One region of the Rhizobium sp. KNZ2-6A genome, then DNA from elsewhere that is predicted to be linked to it. Evidence: predicted binding sites of a transcription regulator. Region 1 holds the regulator's gene; each other region holds the start of a gene.

Region 1 (5,492 bases):
CGAGGCGGCTTCCGCCGTCGCGAGGCAGGCACCCAGCGGGAAACCGCCGCCGATGCCCTTGGCAACGGCCATGATATCAGGCTTGATCCCAGCCCATTCATAGGCGAAGAGCTTGCCGGTGCGGCCGACGCCGCACTGCACTTCGTCAAGAACCAGCAGCAGGCCATGCTCGTCGCAGATCTCCCGCAGGCCACGCAGGAACTCGTTGGTCGCGGGACGGATGCCGCCCTCGCCCTGAACCGGCTCGATCAGGATCGCGGCCGTCGCGTCGGTGATGGCCGCGCGAACGGCATCGAGGTCACCGAACGGCACCTGATCGAAACCCGGCGCCTTCGGGCCGAAGCCTTCGATATACTTCTCCTGGCCGCCGGCGGCGATCGTCGCGATCGTGCGGCCGTGGAAGGCGCCTTCGAAGGTGATGATGTGGAACTTTTCGGGATGTCCCTTGGCGAATTGATAGCGCCGCGCCGTCTTGATGGCGCATTCCAGCGCCTCCGCGCCCGAATTGGTGAAGAACACCTTGTCGGCGAAGGTCACTTCCGTCAGCCGCTTCGACAGCTTTTCCTGGCCGGGTACTTCATAGAGGTTGGACAGGTGCCAGACCTTGTCGGCCTGCGCCTTTAGTTCGGCAACCAGATGCGGATGAGCATGACCCAGCGAATTGACCGCAACGCCGGCTGCGAAATCGAGATAGCGTTCGCCATTTTCGGTAACCAGCCAGACGCCCTCGCCTCGCTCGAACCGCAGCGGAGCACGCAGATAGGTATCGTAAAGCGGCGCGGTCTCTGCCATGGCATGTCTCCTCGATCACAACCCTAAGGACCAATCGCTTCCATTCGATGAAACGGGTCCGAAAAAATCAAAAATGCCGCCTTGCGGCGGCCTGGGCACTATTGATGTTTTGCACCGCGATGTCAACAAAACTGGCGATTTAGCAGGTGCGAGAAAGCGCTGGCGGCCAAAAGAGATGCGTTCGGCACTGCCTATTGCAGAAATGCCACGCCGGGGCAGCAAGTTGGGGAAAACCTCGAAATCGATTCCTCAAGATTCCCGCGACTCTTGTCACGGAGTCAGCCTCACACTAGGTTAAAAACCAATTGCTAGACTGCATGCGGCGGAACTAGTCACCACAATTTTAAAGCGTTTCGTGCCTCGATCCCATGCGAGGCAATGGTGAGGGATTCTGCCATCGGAAACGCGACAGCGGAGACAGGGCATGAATTGGACAGACGAACGCGTCGAGAAGCTGAAGAAGCTATGGTCCGAAGGGTTAAGCGCCAGCCAGATCGCTGCGCAGCTTGGCGGCGTGAGCCGTAATGCCGTCATCGGCAAGGTGCACCGCCTGAACCTTCCCGGCCGAGCGAAGGCGGGCGGCACGGCGACTGCGGCACGTACGCCGAAGCGCAGCAGTGCCGCGCCCCGCGCTCCGAATTACACGTCTCGCGTCGCAACCCGCACGATTACCCGCCAGCAGGGCGCGACCATGCTGAAGGAAGAAATCGAAGTCGATGCCGTCAACGAGATCCAATATCGCCCGGCCTCGAACGTCGTCGTTCCGATTTCCCGCCGTCTCGGCCTGACGGAGCTTACGGAGCGCACCTGCAAGTGGCCGGTGGGCGACCCGCTGAAGGACGATTTCCACTTCTGCGGCAACGAAAGCCCGGATTCATCGCCCTATTGCACCTACCATCAGCGCCTGGCCTACCAGCCAGTGCACGAACGGCGTCGGCCGGCTCAGCCGCGCGGCTGAGATGCTCAGAGCATTCCCGCATCCCGGACGGAAAACCGCTCCGCACTTTTCCTGGAAATGCTCCCATGACTGAGATAAAGAAACGGGCCCTTCGGGGCCCGTTTTCTGTTTCCGCCGCTACTGCATAATTCCCTAAATCGAAATCGATTTAAGGGAAAATTATGCAGCATTCCAAGGTGTTACAGCGACCTTAGCACGTCTTGAAAGACGCGCGGCGCTGTAATGTCGAGTGCCTGATCGGGTATTCCCGCTCAGGCTTCCATGGAGTAGCCCGCGCCGCGAACGGTGCGGATGACATCCTGCATATTGGAGAAATTGAGCGCCTTGCGCAGGCGGCCGACATGGACGTCGACAGTGCGTTCGTCGACATAGATATCGTGCCCCCATACGCCGTCCAGCAGCTGCGAGCGCGAGAAGACGCGGCCCGGCGAGGACATCAGGAATTCCAGCAGGCGGAATTCCGTCGGCCCCAACCGCACTTCGCGGCTCTTGCGGTGGACGCGATGGGTTTCGCGGTCCAGCTCGATATCGCCGCAACGCAGCACCGTGGAGAGAACCTCCGGTCGGGCACGCCGCAGCATCGCCTTGACGCGGGCCATCAGCTCCGGCGTCGAGAACGGCTTGACGACATAATCGTCCGCGCCGGTGGAAAGCCCGCGCACGCGCTCGCTTTCCTCGCCACGGGCCGTCAGCATGATGATCGGCAGGCGCTCCGTCTCCGGCCGCATACGCAGCCGGCGGCAGAGCTCGATGCCCGATACGCCGGGGAGCATCCAGTCGAGGATCAAGAGATCGGGGATGCGCTCCTGGAGACGCAGCTCGGCCTCATCGCCTCTGAGGATCGTGTCGACCTCGAAGCCTTCGGCCTCAAGATTGTAGCGCAGCAGAACGCTCAGCGCTTCCTCGTCTTCTACAACAGCAACTCTCGGAACCATGCGCCTTTGGTCTCCTTTTTCGCTTCCAGATTATTCCGTCACCGCGCCGACGGTATTGGCGGTATCGTCCTTCGGGCGCTCGCCTTCCGGCTGCGCGCCTGTCGCCATGTAATAGATCGTCTCGGCGATGTTGGTGGCATGGTCGCCGATGCGCTCGATGTTCTTGGCGCAGAATAGAAGATGCGTGCAGGTGGTGATATTGCGCGGATCTTCCATCATGTAGGTCAGCATCTCGCGGAAGAGCGAGGTGTACATGGCGTCGATTTCCTCGTCGCGCTCACGGATCGATACGGCCTTGTCGGGCGAACGGGTGGCGTAGACGTCCAGAACTTCCTTGAGCTGGCTCAGCGCCAGTTCGGAGAGGTGCTCGATGCCGCGGGCGAGACGACGCGGAACGCCGGTGCCTTGCACGGCGATGACGCGCTTGGCGGTATTCTTGCCGAGATCGCCGACGCGCTCCAGATCGGAAGCGATGCGGATCGAGCCCATGATCTCGCGCAGGTCGGCGGCCATCGGCTGACGACGGGCGATGGTGACAATCGCCTTGTCGCCGACCTCGCGCTCGGCATGGTCGAGAACGACGTCGTCTGAGATGACCTTCTGCGCAAGGGCGGCATCGCTTTGGACCAATGCGCGTACGCTGTCGCTGACCATCTGCTCGGCCAGGCCGCCCATTTCCGCAATGCGGCGCGTCAGGAACTTCAGGTCTTCGTCATAGGCAGAGAGAATGTGTGTGGAGACCATTTTTCTATCCTCAAGGTGAACTGTGTGAAAGGGTCCGCGCGCCTGCCATCATCAACCAAAACGGCCCATGATGTAATCCTGCGTGCGGTAATCGTCGGGATTGGTGAACATTTTATCGGTGTCGTTCTCCTCAACCAGATGGCCGAGATGGAACATTGCGGTGCGCTGCGAAACGCGGGCTGCCTGCTGCATGGAATGCGTCACGATGACGATCGTGAAGTTTTCCCGCAGCTCATGAATAAGATCCTCGACCTTGGCGGTTGCGATCGGATCGAGCGCCGAGCACGGCTCGTCCATCAGGATGACTTCCGGACTGACGGCAACGGCGCGCGCGATGCACAGGCGCTGCTGCTGACCGCCCGAAAGGCTCGTGCCGGCATCATGGAGCCTGTCCTTGACCTCGCCCCAAAGACCCGCCTTCTGCAGGCTGGTCTCGACGATATGATTAAGATCGGCCTTGGAGCGATGCAGGCCATGGATGCGCGGCCCATAGGCGACGTTCTCATAGATCGACTTCGGAAACGGGTTGGGCTTCTGGAAGACCATGCCGACGCGCGCGCGCAGCTCCACCACGTCGATGCTGTTGTCGTAGACGTCCTGATCGTCGAGCGTGATCTTGCCGGTGACGCGGCAGGTCTCGATCGTGTCGTTCATGCGGTTGAGGCAGCGCAGGAAGGTGGACTTGCCGCAGCCGGAAGGGCCGATGAGCGCCGTCACCGTATTGGCGCGGATCTTCAGGTTGACGTCGAAGAGCGCGCGCTTGTCCCCATAGAAAACCGAGACGTCCTGGCCGATCATCTTGTAGGGGATCGTGGTCATCTTCTTGGCCAAGGCTCTTTCGCTTGCGGCTTCGCTCATCATGTTCATTCCTCGGCCCTCCCTTACCAGCGCCGTTCGAAGCGGCGGCGCAGCAGGATGGCGCCGATGTTCATTGCGACGAGGAAGAAAAGCAGGACGATGATGGCGCCGGACGTTCTTTCGACGAAGGCACGCTCGGCTTCGCTGGCCCACATGTAGATCTGCACCGGCAGCGCCGTCGAGGGATCGAGCGGCGATGTCGGATAATTGGCGACGAAGGCGACCATGCCGATCAAGAGCAGCGGCGCCGTCTCCCCGAGCGCATGGGCAAGCCCGAGGATGGTGCCTGTCAGGATGCCTGGCATGGCGAGCGGCAGGACATGATGGAAGACCACCTGCATGCGCGATGCGCCAAGACCGAGCGCGGCGCTGCGGATCGACGGCGGCACGGCGCGCAACGCAGAACGCGTCGCGATGATGATCATCGGCAGCGTCATCAGGCTCAAAACCAGCCCGCCGACGAGCGAGGCAGAGCGCGGCAGCCCCATCATGTTGATAAAGACCGAGAGGCCCAGCAGGCCATAGACGATGGAGGGCACGGCGGCGAGATTGTTGATATTGACCTCGATCAGGTCCGTCAGCCGGTTCTTCGGCGCGAACTCCTCCAGATAGATCGAGGCGGCAACGCCGACCGGCAGAGCGAGCACGAGTACGGTCAGCATCAGATAGAGCGAGCCGATCAGCGCGACGCCGAGACCGGCGGCTTCCGGACGGCTGGAATTGCCCGACACGAAGAGACCATTATTGAACGCCTTGTGCAGGGCTCCGCTTTCGCTGAGCTGCTTCATCCAGGAGACCTGCCGGTCGGATATCTTGCGGTCCTTCTCGTCGACGGCGAGATCGATCTGGCCCTTGTTGGCGGAATCGATATTGGCGCTGGCAAGGAAGGTGACGCTCTCAGTCGTCCCCATGATCGAGGGGTTGGCGACGACCTTGTCGCGCAACACGATCCTCGCGCCCTCAGATACCATCGCCGTCGCCTCGCGGACAAGCGCACGATTGGCGGGATCGATATTCAAGGCTTTCACCAGCGCGTCACGCACCAGAACCGGGTAATTGGCTGCTATCAGCACCTTCGGATCGGTAACCCGCTTGGCCGTGGGGTCGATCACCTTCTCGGTGAATTCGATCGGCAGGGTGATCGATGTCTGAACAAAGGCGGTGTAGCCGGTGCGCACCACGGTCGAGACCAGGATGGCAAGGAA
Region 2 (5,492 bases), on a different contig from region 1:
CCGGCACTTTCCGCAAGGAAGTCGACAAGGGCGCCGTCGATCCGAACAAGCTCGTCGAAGTCTGGCGTTCGCCGTTGATCCCGAACGGCCCGCTCGTCGTGCGTAACGCGCTCGGCACCGAATGGCAGGCCAAGCTGGCCGACTTCTTCCTGAAGCTGCCGACCACCGACGCCAAGTGCTTCAACGCCATCGAAGGCGGCGACTTCAAGGGCTACGTCAAGGTCAAGCCGGAATTCTACAACGCCGTCATCGAGGTTCGTAAGGCTGCCATCGGCGGCTAATCCGCATTCCGATAATCGGGCGGCCGGCGACGGCCGCCCTTTTGCTATACACAGAGGCAAGATTTCATGACGATCGCCGATACGCAGCTGAAGATGCAAAGCGTGCCCCAGAGTGCCGGGGATATCGGTGACGCCTGGAGCAAGATGGTGGCGAAGCGCCGCCTCTACACCGGCATTGGCCTGGTCGTCCTGCTCATTGCCTTCGTCAGTTCCGTCCGCTTTGCCGACGAAAACAATGCCGGGCACTTTTTTGACCGACTGCCGCATCTCTTCGATTTCCTGAGCTGGCTCATCCCCAAGGATTGGAGCGATGTCTACCGGGCGCTCTTCGACTTGGCGAGTCCCAACGGCGCGAACGGCGCCGGCGGCGAGGAATTCAACTTCCCACTCGGCCGCGTCTATGTCTGGGGCGATTTCTACATCCCTGAATATTTCGAGCTGATGATCATCACGATCAACGTAGCACTGGTATCGACCATCATCGGCTTCGTCTTCGCTGTGCCCCTGAGCTTCTTCGCGGCGCGCAACATGTCACCGTCCAATCCGGTCCGCCTGGTGGCGAAGCGCATCATGGAATTTCTGCGCGCCTTCCCGGAAATCGTCATTGCCGGCCTGTTCTCCGCGATCCTGTCGATCGGCCCCATCGCCGCCATCATCGCCGTCGGCCTGCATACGATCGGCGCGCTCGGCAAGCTCTTCTATGAAGTTGTCGAGAATATCGACATGAAATCCGACGAGGGCATGCGCGCCGTCGGCGCGAGCTGGACAGAGCGCGTCCGTTTCGCCGCCCTGCCGCAGGTGCTGCCGAACTTCATGTCCTACGCGCTGCTGCGGCTCGAGATCAACGTTCGCGCTTCCACCATCATCGGCGCTGTCGGCGGCGGCGGCATCGGCGAGGAGCTGAAGCTCTCGATCTCGCGCGGCTTCGGCGCCAAGACATTGGCGCTGGTGCTGCTTCTCTTCCTGACGATCATTGCCGTCGACCAGTTTTCCGCATGGCTCCGCCGCCGTCTCGTCGGCGAACATGCCTTCCTTTTGCAGCATTGAGGTTGACCATGTCCGTCATCGACGCCAGCCGTATGCAGGAACTCGAAGCACGGTATCCGGAGATCCTTCACCGGTCCTTCCGCCAGCGCTTCGGCGCGCTGATGATGTTCATCGGCGTGATCCTCTATGGCATCTACGCCGTCTGGTTCTTCGATCTGCCGAAAATCGTTGCGGAAGCGCATTGGGAGCGCGTCGGCATCTACCTCAGCGAATGGATCAGCTATGACGTGCAGCCGGAGTTCCGCATCTCCGGTGACAAGATCACCATCAAGTATCCGCGCTTTTCGCCGCTGGGCGACAATCCGAACCCGAATTGGGTGAAGACCGCGCCTGACGGCAGCATGACCGTTTCGGTCAGCGGAACGAGCCGCACCGTTACGATCACCAAGACCCAGGCCATCCTGACGGCGCATGGCGTCACCATCCCGATCGACATCACCGGCGACACGCCGAAGATCGTCGGCTCTGAGCCTGTGCCGAGCTGGATGACCGTCTATGACGACAACATCCTTGCCAACATGGGCTTTGCCGGCGATGTCAGCATCTCCACGGACCGCGTAAAGATCCGCAAGCGTTTCATCGGCTGGGCCAATTTCGTCTTCGATACGCATTCGCCCTTCTTCGACAAGCCGGCAAGCGAGGTCATCAGCCTGATCGTCTCCGGACCACGGCTCGACCCCACGCAATCCAACCTTTCGCTGGCTTTCGACAATATCTGGAACAATGGCGCCTGGCAGCATGGCGACGTCTGGACCAAGCTGTTCCAGACCATCGTCATGGCCTTCCTCGGCACGCTGCTCGGCTCGCTCGCCGCCTTCCCGCTGGCGTTTTTCGCTGCACGCAACATCACCCCGAACCGGCTGCTCAATCAGGTGCTGAAACGCTTCTTCGATTTCCTGCGCTCGGTCGACATGCTGATCTGGGCGCTGTTCCTGACGCGCGCCTTCGGCCCCGGCCCGCTTGCCGGCAGCGGCGCGATCTTCCTCACCGAAACCGGCACGCTCGGCAAGCTTTATTCCGAAGGCCTCGAGAACATCGACAACAAGCCGCGCGAAGGCGTGAAATCCACCGGTTCGTCGACGATCCTCGTGCATCGCTATGGCATCATGCCGCAGATCGTGCCCGTCATCGTCAGCCAAACGCTCTACCAGTGGGAATCGAACGTGCGCGGCGCGACCATCATCGGCGCCGTCGGCGCGGGCGGTATCGGCCTGAAGCTCTGGGAAGCGATGCGCACCAACGCCAACTGGGAAAATGTCGCCTACATGGTGCTTTTGATCCTGATCGTCGTCTTCCTGTTCGACGCAGCATCCAACGCCTTACGATCGCGGCTGATGGGCGCGCGGGTGAAATAAAAAGAGCCAAGAAAAATCTCGACGCATCATCATTCTGTCACGGGAATCCGGTAGCGCAGGCCGGCAAGACCGCAGCGCCAGAACCGGCTTTAGCCGGATTCGAACCGTTGCTGCCTTGCTGCTCTTGCGGTTTGTCGCAAATCACCCAACAGTGTCTCGCGCAGCCGATTTTTCCAAGGAATGCAGCCTTGCGCTATGCTCTCTATTTCACGCCGCCCAAAGACGATCCTTTGACCTCGCTTGCCGCCCTCTGGCTGGGACGCGACGCATTTTCCGACGAGATTTTTTCCGACAAGGCCATCGGCCCCGTGCCGGCGGGCCATGCCGATCTGACGGCCGATCCGCGCCGTTACGGTTTCCATGCCACGCTGAAGGCGCCCTTCGAGCTTGCCGGTTCCGTAACCGAGCGCGATCTTCTTGATGTCGCCGCCGAATTCGCCGCGCAGACCAAGGCTTTCACCATTCCGGAACTGGTGCTTGGCCAGCTCGGGCATTTCTTCGCGCTCGTTCCGGGCTCGCTCTACCAGCCGCTGCAGGATTTTGCCTCGCGGGTGGTCAAGGCCTTCGAACCGTTCCGCGCGCCGCTTTCGGATCATGATATCGGCCGGCGCAAGCCGGAGGGCCTGACAGAGCCGCAGCGTGCCAATCTGGTGCGTTGGGGCTATCCTTACGTCAATGACGAGTTCCGTTTCCATATGACCTTGACCGGGCGCGTTCCGGCTGATCGCCAGGCCGAGATGCACGACGTGCTGCGCGAACGTTTCGCCGCTCATACCGGCAAGCCGCTCGACATTTCCGGCCTCGCCGTCTTTATCGAAGAAGAGCGTGGCGCTCCCTTTACCGTCCGTTCCTGGCTGCCGCTTGCCGGCGCCTAACAGTGAAAGATCTGACATGACCAAAGAAACCGTCCTTTCCAACGCTCGCATCGTCCTCGAAGACAGGATCGTCGAAGGTTCCGTGCTGATCCGCGACGGGCGCATTGCCGGCATTTCCGAAGGCAAGTCCGCCATCGGCGAGGATTTCGAGGGCGATTATCTGATTCCCGGCCTGGTCGAGCTGCATACCGACCATCTGGAAGCACACTATTCGCCGCGTCCGGGCGTGCGCTGGAACAAGACGGCGGCGATCCAGGCGCATGACGCCCAGATCGTCACCTCTGGCATCACGACCGTGTTCGACTGCCTGCGGATGGGCTCGGACGAGGATGGCGGCTTCGAAAAGGGCGAGATGCGCGATATGGCCGACGCCATCCAGGCGGCTCAGAGCGAAGATCGCCTGCGCGCCGATCACCTGATCCATCTGCGCTGCGAAGTCTCCTCCGACAACGTTCTCGACCACTTCCAGGATTTCGAGAAGGACCCTTACGTTCGTCTGGTCTCGCTGATGGACCATGCGCCGGGCCAGCGCCAGTTCCAGACCATGGATCAATACATCTTCTACTATCAGAAGAAGCGCGGGCTCAGCGACGAGGCTTTCGCCCGTTTCGTGGCCAAGCGCCAGGAAGAATCGGCCAAATACGCCACGCCGCATCGCGACGCGATTTCCAAGGTCTGCGCCGAGCGCGGCATTACGGTTGCCAGCCATGACGACGCGACGCTCGCCCATGTCGACGAAGCCATCAATTACGGCGTTCGCCTTGCGGAATTCCCGACCAGCATCGACGCCGCCAAGGCTTCGCACGGCGCCGGCATGAGCGTGCTGATGGGCGCGCCGAACATCGTGCGCGGCAAGTCGCATTCGGGCAACATTGCCGCCCGCGATCTGGCCGAGCTCGGCGTCCTCGACGTGCTTTCCTCCGACTACGTGCCGCTCAGCCTGCTGCATGCACCCTTCATCCTCGCGGACGAAGTCGAGAGCATTTCACTGCCGCAGGCGATCGCCATGGTGACCGCAACGCCGGCAAGAACCGTCAGCCTCAACGATCGCGGCCGCATCGCTGAGGGCTTGCGCGCCGATCTCGTACGCGTCCGCCGCGATCACGGCGTGCCGGTCACACGCTCGGTCTGGCGAGAAGGACGCCGGGTCGCATGAACCCTGACGCCGATATCAAGCCGGCTAATCTCGGTCTGGCGGATGCGACGGCGGGCACGCTCGCCGTCGTCGTCGGCCCGAGCGGTGCCGGCAAGGATACGCTGATGAATCTGGCCGCCCGGCATTTTGCCGGCCGGGCCGATGTGCATTTCGTACGCCGCGTGATCACGCGGGACGGCGATGCCGGCAACGAGGATCACAGAAGCGTTTCCGATGCCGACTTCGACGCGATGGAACAGGCCGGCGCCTTCGCCGTCTCCTGGGAAGCACATGGCTTGAAGTACGGCATTCCAGCTGATGTCGCCGAGGAGCTGGTGCAGGGAAATCTGGTCATCGCCAATGGCTCGCGCTCGGCTTTGCACCACTTCCAGAGTGCATTTCCGCGGCTGAAGGTCATCAACATCACGGCTACACGCGAAGTGCTGGCCGAGCGGTTGATGGCGCGCGGACGCGAGAGCCGCGAAGACGTGCTAAAGCGGCTGGAGAGAAGCTCGCTGACCGTTGAGGGCAGCTACGACGTCGCCGATATCGACAATAGCGGCACGCTCGAAGAGGCCGAACGCGCGATGGTTTCGGTACTGGAAGCGCTGATTGGGACGTGAGGGAGGCTGGGTGCCGCTCCATCTCGCCCCTGGCGGGCGAGAAAGCAATTTCACTGGTTTAGGAATTGCGGTACGAAACCTTCCACGAGTTCAAAGCCAAGCGCAATTTCTAAGCCATTGAAATTACAAGAGAGGGGTCCTTTCTTCCTCATCCTACGTCTGGCAAGCCGGTGCGC
Region 3 (5,492 bases), on a different contig from region 1:
GCATGAACAGCAGGGTCAGGATGACATGGAAGGCGCCGCCGCCAGCCGCGAGCACCGCGCGGTAGATATTGCCGATATGCGCGCCGCTCACGAGCTGCGCCAGTTCGCCGAGCGAGCCGGGGCTGCCGACATATTGCGTCCATTGTTCGCCGAGCCACGAGCCTATGACAGGTAAGGCCAGAATCCATTGCGGCGGCGGCGCGCCGTCGCGGTTGACGTGCACGGCCCAGCCGAACCATTCACGGACTTCGCCGGCCATATAAATAGCGGAAAGAACGATCGGCAGGACGAGAAAAGTCACGATGAACACGAGGGCGATGGTGGCCGCAAGCGTCGTGTTTCCGCCCGTACGGCGCACGACATCGCTGTAAAGCGGCCAGGTGGCGAAGCCGATAACAGCCGCGGCCAGGACTGGAACGAGGAATCCATAGAAGAAATAAATCCCGGCGACGGCGATCAGAATCAGCAGCCAGCGCGCAGCGGAAATGGATGGTATCAAAGGCATGCGCGCATGCGCACTCGGCCCCAGCCACCGATGCTCCTTCGGCTTATGACGTTCAAATACACCCACCGGACTTACTGCGCCCCTTTTTACTAGATCACCCGGTTATGGGGTATGATCTTGGCTGTTTCAAGAGCAACAGCCGGAAAGCCTCTTTATTATGCGGCCATGACATTAACACGACTGGAAAGCGATTGGCGCGCGGCCGGAGGCAGGGTGTCACGAGGGGCGACGGATCACTTTGAACGCGAAAAACTGCGTCTTTTGCGTCGAATTGAAATTGTTGTCGGCGACGAAGATCAGCACATCGCCGCCGTCCCTGGATTTGCCGAAAGTCATGCCTTCGATATTGTCGGGAGCAAGACCGAGCGCGCGCAAATCCATGATCTCCATCTTGCGCACCGGCACGATCCGCTGATCGGTCACCATGAGCGACGGGATATTCGCGACATCGGTGGCGCCGTCGAGATCGAACATGTTGATGACGACCGAATTGCCGACGCCCTGCGCATAGCCGCGCTCGACAGAAAGCAGATGACGGTCATCGAGCGCCAGGATCTCGGACAAGCCGAAATCGTTCCAGCCACTCGCGGTGGAGGGTGCCTGCGGAATCGGCGAGACCGGATAGACATATTGCGCCTTCTGCAAGCCGGTCGCAGCGTCATACCGAATGAGGCGCGCGAGCGCGCCGTTGGTCAGCGTCGCGACCGGCCCATCCTGATAAAGCGCAGATTCGGTGTTAACGAGAAGGTCGCCGCCTGAAAGGAAGGTCAGGCCTTCAAAGGCGAGATTGTCGCGAATCCCCGTATGCTTGTCGGCCGTCGGGGCAAAACCTTCCGGTAATGAGAATTCGCGGACGAAGCTGCCGTCACGATTGGCGACGCGCGCGAAAGGCGGCAGCAGCGCCTTGCCATCGCCTTCGCTGCTCCAATAAATGCCATCCTTGCCCAGGCGGATGGATTCGCCATCAACCTTCTTGAGCGCAAAAGGTTGCCCATCCTTGTCTTTCAGCGTGACATGATCGACCACCGTGACACCCTTCAGGCCGCTGGCGTCGACATCGATATCGAGGTCGTAGAAGCGGGCAGGCGCCTTTTCGGAGCGGTCGTCGCTGATTGCAATATAGCGGCCGGTAGAGGGATCGAAGTCGATGCCCGAAAGGCCGCCGACTTCCACACCGTTTTCCATGAATCCCGTCGGAATATCGTAATTGCCGAGATAGGAAAGGCCGATGCCGGCCTTGCAGTCGCCAAAGGGGCAGGGCACATCGATCGTCGTCCCGATATCGAGTGCATGGGCGGCATGGCCGAAGAGGAGAACGGCGGCGGTCGTCAGAAATGGCTTCAACATGGCGAAATCGTCAATCCGAATGATAAAATGGCGGCATTCAAGACAATGCCGCCATCTACGCATCCATCCATGACGCTTTCGTAACGGATATCGGACAATCCGGTAAAATATCGCGAAGCACGTTCGCCGGGGCAACCAACGATTGGTTCGCGTCAGATATCCAGATCCTCGGCAAAAGCCGCCCGTTCCTGAATGAAGCGGAAGCGCGCCTCGGCCTTGGTGCCCATCAGATTATCGACGGCATCGCGCGTGCCTTCGAAATCCACCTCGTCGATCTCGACGCGCAGCAGGGTGCGCTTGGATGGATCCATCGTCGTTTCCTTGAGCTGGGCCGGCAGCATTTCACCCAGACCTTTGAAGCGGCTGATCTCGACCTTGCCTCTGCCCTTGAATTCCGTCTCCATCAGCTCAAGACGATGGGCATCGTCGCGGGCGTAGATGGATTTCGAACCCTGCGTGATCTTGTAGAGCGGCGGAACGGCCAGGAAGAGATGGCCCTGGCGGATAAGCTCAGGCATCTCCTGATAGAAGAAGGTGATCAGCAGCGAGGCAATGTGGGCGCCGTCGACGTCGGCATCGGTCATGACGACGATGCGCTGATAGCGAAGGTCTTCCTCGCGATATTTCGTGCGCGTGCCGCAGCCGAGCGCCTGGACGAGATCGGTAATCTGCTGGTTGGCGGACAGCTTTTCGCGGCCGGCGCTGGCGACGTTGAGGATCTTGCCGCGCAGCGGCAGGATCGCCTGGTTGGTGCGGTTCCGCGCCTGCTTGGCCGAGCCACCTGCCGAATCACCCTCGACGAGGAAGAGTTCGGCGCCTGCCGCGGAATTCTGCGAGCAATCCGCCAGCTTGCCGGGCAGGCGCAGCTTGCGCACGGCGGTCTTGCGGTTGACTTCCTTTTCCTTGCGGCGGCGCATGCGCTCGTCGGAACGCTCGATCACCCATTCCAGCAGCTTTTCGGCCTCGGCCGGATTATCGGTGAGGTAATGATCGAAGGGATCGCGCAGGGCGTTTTCGACGATGCGCTGGGCTTCGACCGTTGCAAGCCTGTCCTTCGTCTGACCGACGAATTCCGGTTCGCGGATGAAGATCGACAGCATGCCGACACCTGAAATCATCACGTCGTCGGTGGTGATATTGGCCGCACGCTTGTTCTGGGTGAGGTCAGCGTAGTTCTTCAAGCCCTTGGTGAGGGCGATGCGAAACCCGGCCTCGTGCGTGCCGCCTTCCGGGGTCGGAATCGTATTGCAGTAGGAGTGGATCTGCGGGTCGCCGCCATACCAGGTGATCGCCCATTCGAGCGAGCCGTGGCCGCTTTCCTTCTCCGACTTGCCGGCAAAGATCTCGCGGGTGACGGTGAACTCGTTGCCCATCGTGGCCTTGAGATAATCCTTCAGGCCGCCAGGGAAGTGGAAGACCGCCTTTTCCGGAACGTCGGCGCCTTCGGGCGCCAGCTCAGGATCGCAAGCCCAGCGGATCTCGACGCCGCCGAACAGATAGGCCTTGGAGCGTGCCATGCGGAAGACACGGGCCGGATCGAAGCGAGCGTGATCGCCGAAAATCTGCGGATCCGGATGAAAGCGGACGCGCGTGCCGCGCCGGTTATGCACATCGCCCAGCTCTTCCAGACCGCCGACAGGCAGGCCGCGCGAGAATCGCTGGCGATAGAGCTTGCGGTTGCGAGCGACCTCGACTTCCAGATCATCCGACAGCGCGTTGACGACGGACACGCCGACGCCATGCAGGCCGCCCGATGTCTCATAGGCCTTGCCGTCGAACTTACCGCCGGCATGCAGCTTGGTCATGATGACTTCGAGCGTCGACTTGCCGGGCACCTGTGGATGGTTTTCCACAGGAATACCGCGGCCATTGTCCGTGACCGTCAGGTAGCCTTCCCGATCGAGATAGACCTCGATGAAATTGGCATGGCCGGCCACCGCCTCGTCCATGGCGTTGTCGATGACTTCGGCGAAGAGGTGGTGCAGCGCCTTTTCATCCGTGCCGCCGATATACATGCCGGGGCGCATGCGAACGGGTTCGAGTCCTTCGAGAACCCGGATGGAGCTCGCGCCATATTCTTCCGCAGAAGATGTCGCAGGTGCTGCGCGCGGCGCCGGAGCGGCTGCCGGCTTCTCAGCCTTTGCGGCAGGCTTTTCCACCGCTTCCGTTTTCGGGGAGCGGGGTAGTCCGGAGAAGAGATCGTTGCTGTTATCCATAGAACTTCAAGCTGCTAGATTTGTCCTGGAGGGGCCAGATCCCTTTATTGTCGCATTTATGGCCGGTATTCGCGAATCACCGTGATTCTGCCAGAAACAACGCACAAGAGCGATGGCGCCCCAAAGCGGGGCAGATTCAAAAGAGATTTGCGTTGCCGGGTGACGAATGGCAAGCCCGATGTCCGATCGGAGGAAGTGTCCGCATGCCAATGTCCACAGCTCATTTGCCTATCCTGTCCGCAATATCGGGCATTCTGCTTCTGGCGGCCGCCCAGGGCGCTTCGGCCGACATGCTTAAGCCCTTCAAGGACGAGCTGTTTTCCAACCAGACCGTCATCGAAAACCACGACAATGGCGCCTTCCAGACGATCGATTACCAGGAATTGCGTGACATTAACGGCCGCGACCAAGTTCCGGAAAGACGGGTCAAGCCGGCCTATATCGACACCGGCGTGCGCTGGAAGGCCCAGGAAGACGAGACCTTGCAGCTCGGGAACCGCAAGGTCGACGTCACGCGTATCGGCCCGGCCTCGAAACAAGCCTTTACGGTCATTTTCATTCACGGCCGCGGCGGCGACCGCCGGCTTGGCTCCAACGATTATACGTTCGGCGGTAATTTCAACCGGCTGAAGAACCTCGCCTTCCGCAATGGCGGCACCTATTACTCACCGAGCGTCAAAGGCTTTGACGCCAACGGCGTTGCGGATATCGCCGCGCTGATCCGCTATTCCTACGAGCAGTCGGGCGGCAAGCCCGTGATCCTCACCTGCGCTTCGATGGGAAGCTTCGTCTGCTGGGGCATTACCCGCGATGCCGAAAGCGTCAAGCGCCTGAAGGGCATGGCCATCCTGAGCGGCGTTACCGATCCCGATTTCACCAAGAGCGCCTTCTATACGGCAAAGCTGCCGCTCTGGTTCACGCATGGCAGCAAGGACCCGGTCTATGCCGCGGCGGACCAGCAGGCACTGTTCGAGAAACTCTACAAGGCTCATTACCCGACGCGCTTCACGCTTTTCGAAACCGGGAATCACGGAACACCCGTGCGCATGACCGATTGGCGCAAGGTGCTTAACTGGATCGCCGATCCGCAGGCGTCGTAAAACGCTCCGGCAATTCGAATTATTTTCCGGGTAAGCATTTTTTCAAACGATTTGAACCGGTTTCGACCGCATTCGATAACTTTCCTTTCCTCCTCCTTTTTGTTAGTCCGACTGATGGATAAGGGGGAGACAACCGGAATGACGAAGACCATACGGCCGCTTCTGGCCGGAAACTGGAAGATGAACGGCACGCGTGCGAGCCTCGATCAGATCAAGGCGATCGCGGATGGCGTCAAGGCGCCGCTGTCAGAGAAAATCGAGACGCTGCTCTGCCCCCCGGCCACATTGCTCTATGTCGCGACCGCACTTTGCGACGACAGCCCG

What was found. Region 1 encodes PhoB, which activates phosphate uptake and scavenging genes when phosphate is short. Its sites were predicted from a motif close to TGTCATNNANCTGTCAT; they were not measured.
Region 2: a site for PhoB is predicted at 2,708-2,724, ahead of ACPYOP_RS12400 (DUF1045 domain-containing protein). Genes of this name have one in related genera too.
Region 3: a site for PhoB is predicted at 1,922-1,938, ahead of ACPYOP_RS09265 (esterase-like activity of phytase family protein). Genes of this name have one in related genera too.

Annotation. Positions count from the first base shown of each region.
Region 1 is NZ_JBNDIC010000016.1:22,566-28,057, reverse strand. Features, by position in the region: gene ACPYOP_RS13435 (acetylornithine transaminase) at 1-792, opposite strand, end outside; gene ACPYOP_RS13430 (GcrA family cell cycle regulator) at 1,217-1,750, shown strand; gene phoB (phosphate regulon transcriptional regulator PhoB) at 2,002-2,685, opposite strand; gene phoU (phosphate signaling complex protein PhoU) at 2,716-3,429, opposite strand; gene pstB (phosphate ABC transporter ATP-binding protein PstB) at 3,481-4,296, opposite strand; gene pstA (phosphate ABC transporter permease PstA) at 4,311-5,492, opposite strand, start outside.
Region 2 is NZ_JBNDIC010000014.1:83,469-88,960, forward strand. Features, by position in the region: gene phnD (phosphonate ABC transporter substrate-binding protein) at 1-281, shown strand, start outside; gene phnE (phosphonate ABC transporter, permease protein PhnE) at 348-1,328, shown strand; gene phnE (phosphonate ABC transporter, permease protein PhnE) at 1,337-2,683, shown strand; gene ACPYOP_RS12400 (DUF1045 domain-containing protein) at 2,872-3,558, shown strand; gene ACPYOP_RS12405 (alpha-D-ribose 1-methylphosphonate 5-triphosphate diphosphatase) at 3,575-4,714, shown strand; gene phnN (phosphonate metabolism protein/1,5-bisphosphokinase (PRPP-forming) PhnN) at 4,711-5,316, shown strand.
Region 3 is NZ_JBNDIC010000010.1:32,294-37,785, forward strand. Features, by position in the region: gene ACPYOP_RS09260 (AI-2E family transporter) at 1-571, opposite strand, end outside; gene ACPYOP_RS09265 (esterase-like activity of phytase family protein) at 722-1,852, opposite strand; gene parE (DNA topoisomerase IV subunit B) at 2,005-4,068, opposite strand; gene ACPYOP_RS09275 (alpha/beta hydrolase) at 4,272-5,168, shown strand; gene tpiA (triose-phosphate isomerase) at 5,307-5,492, shown strand, end outside.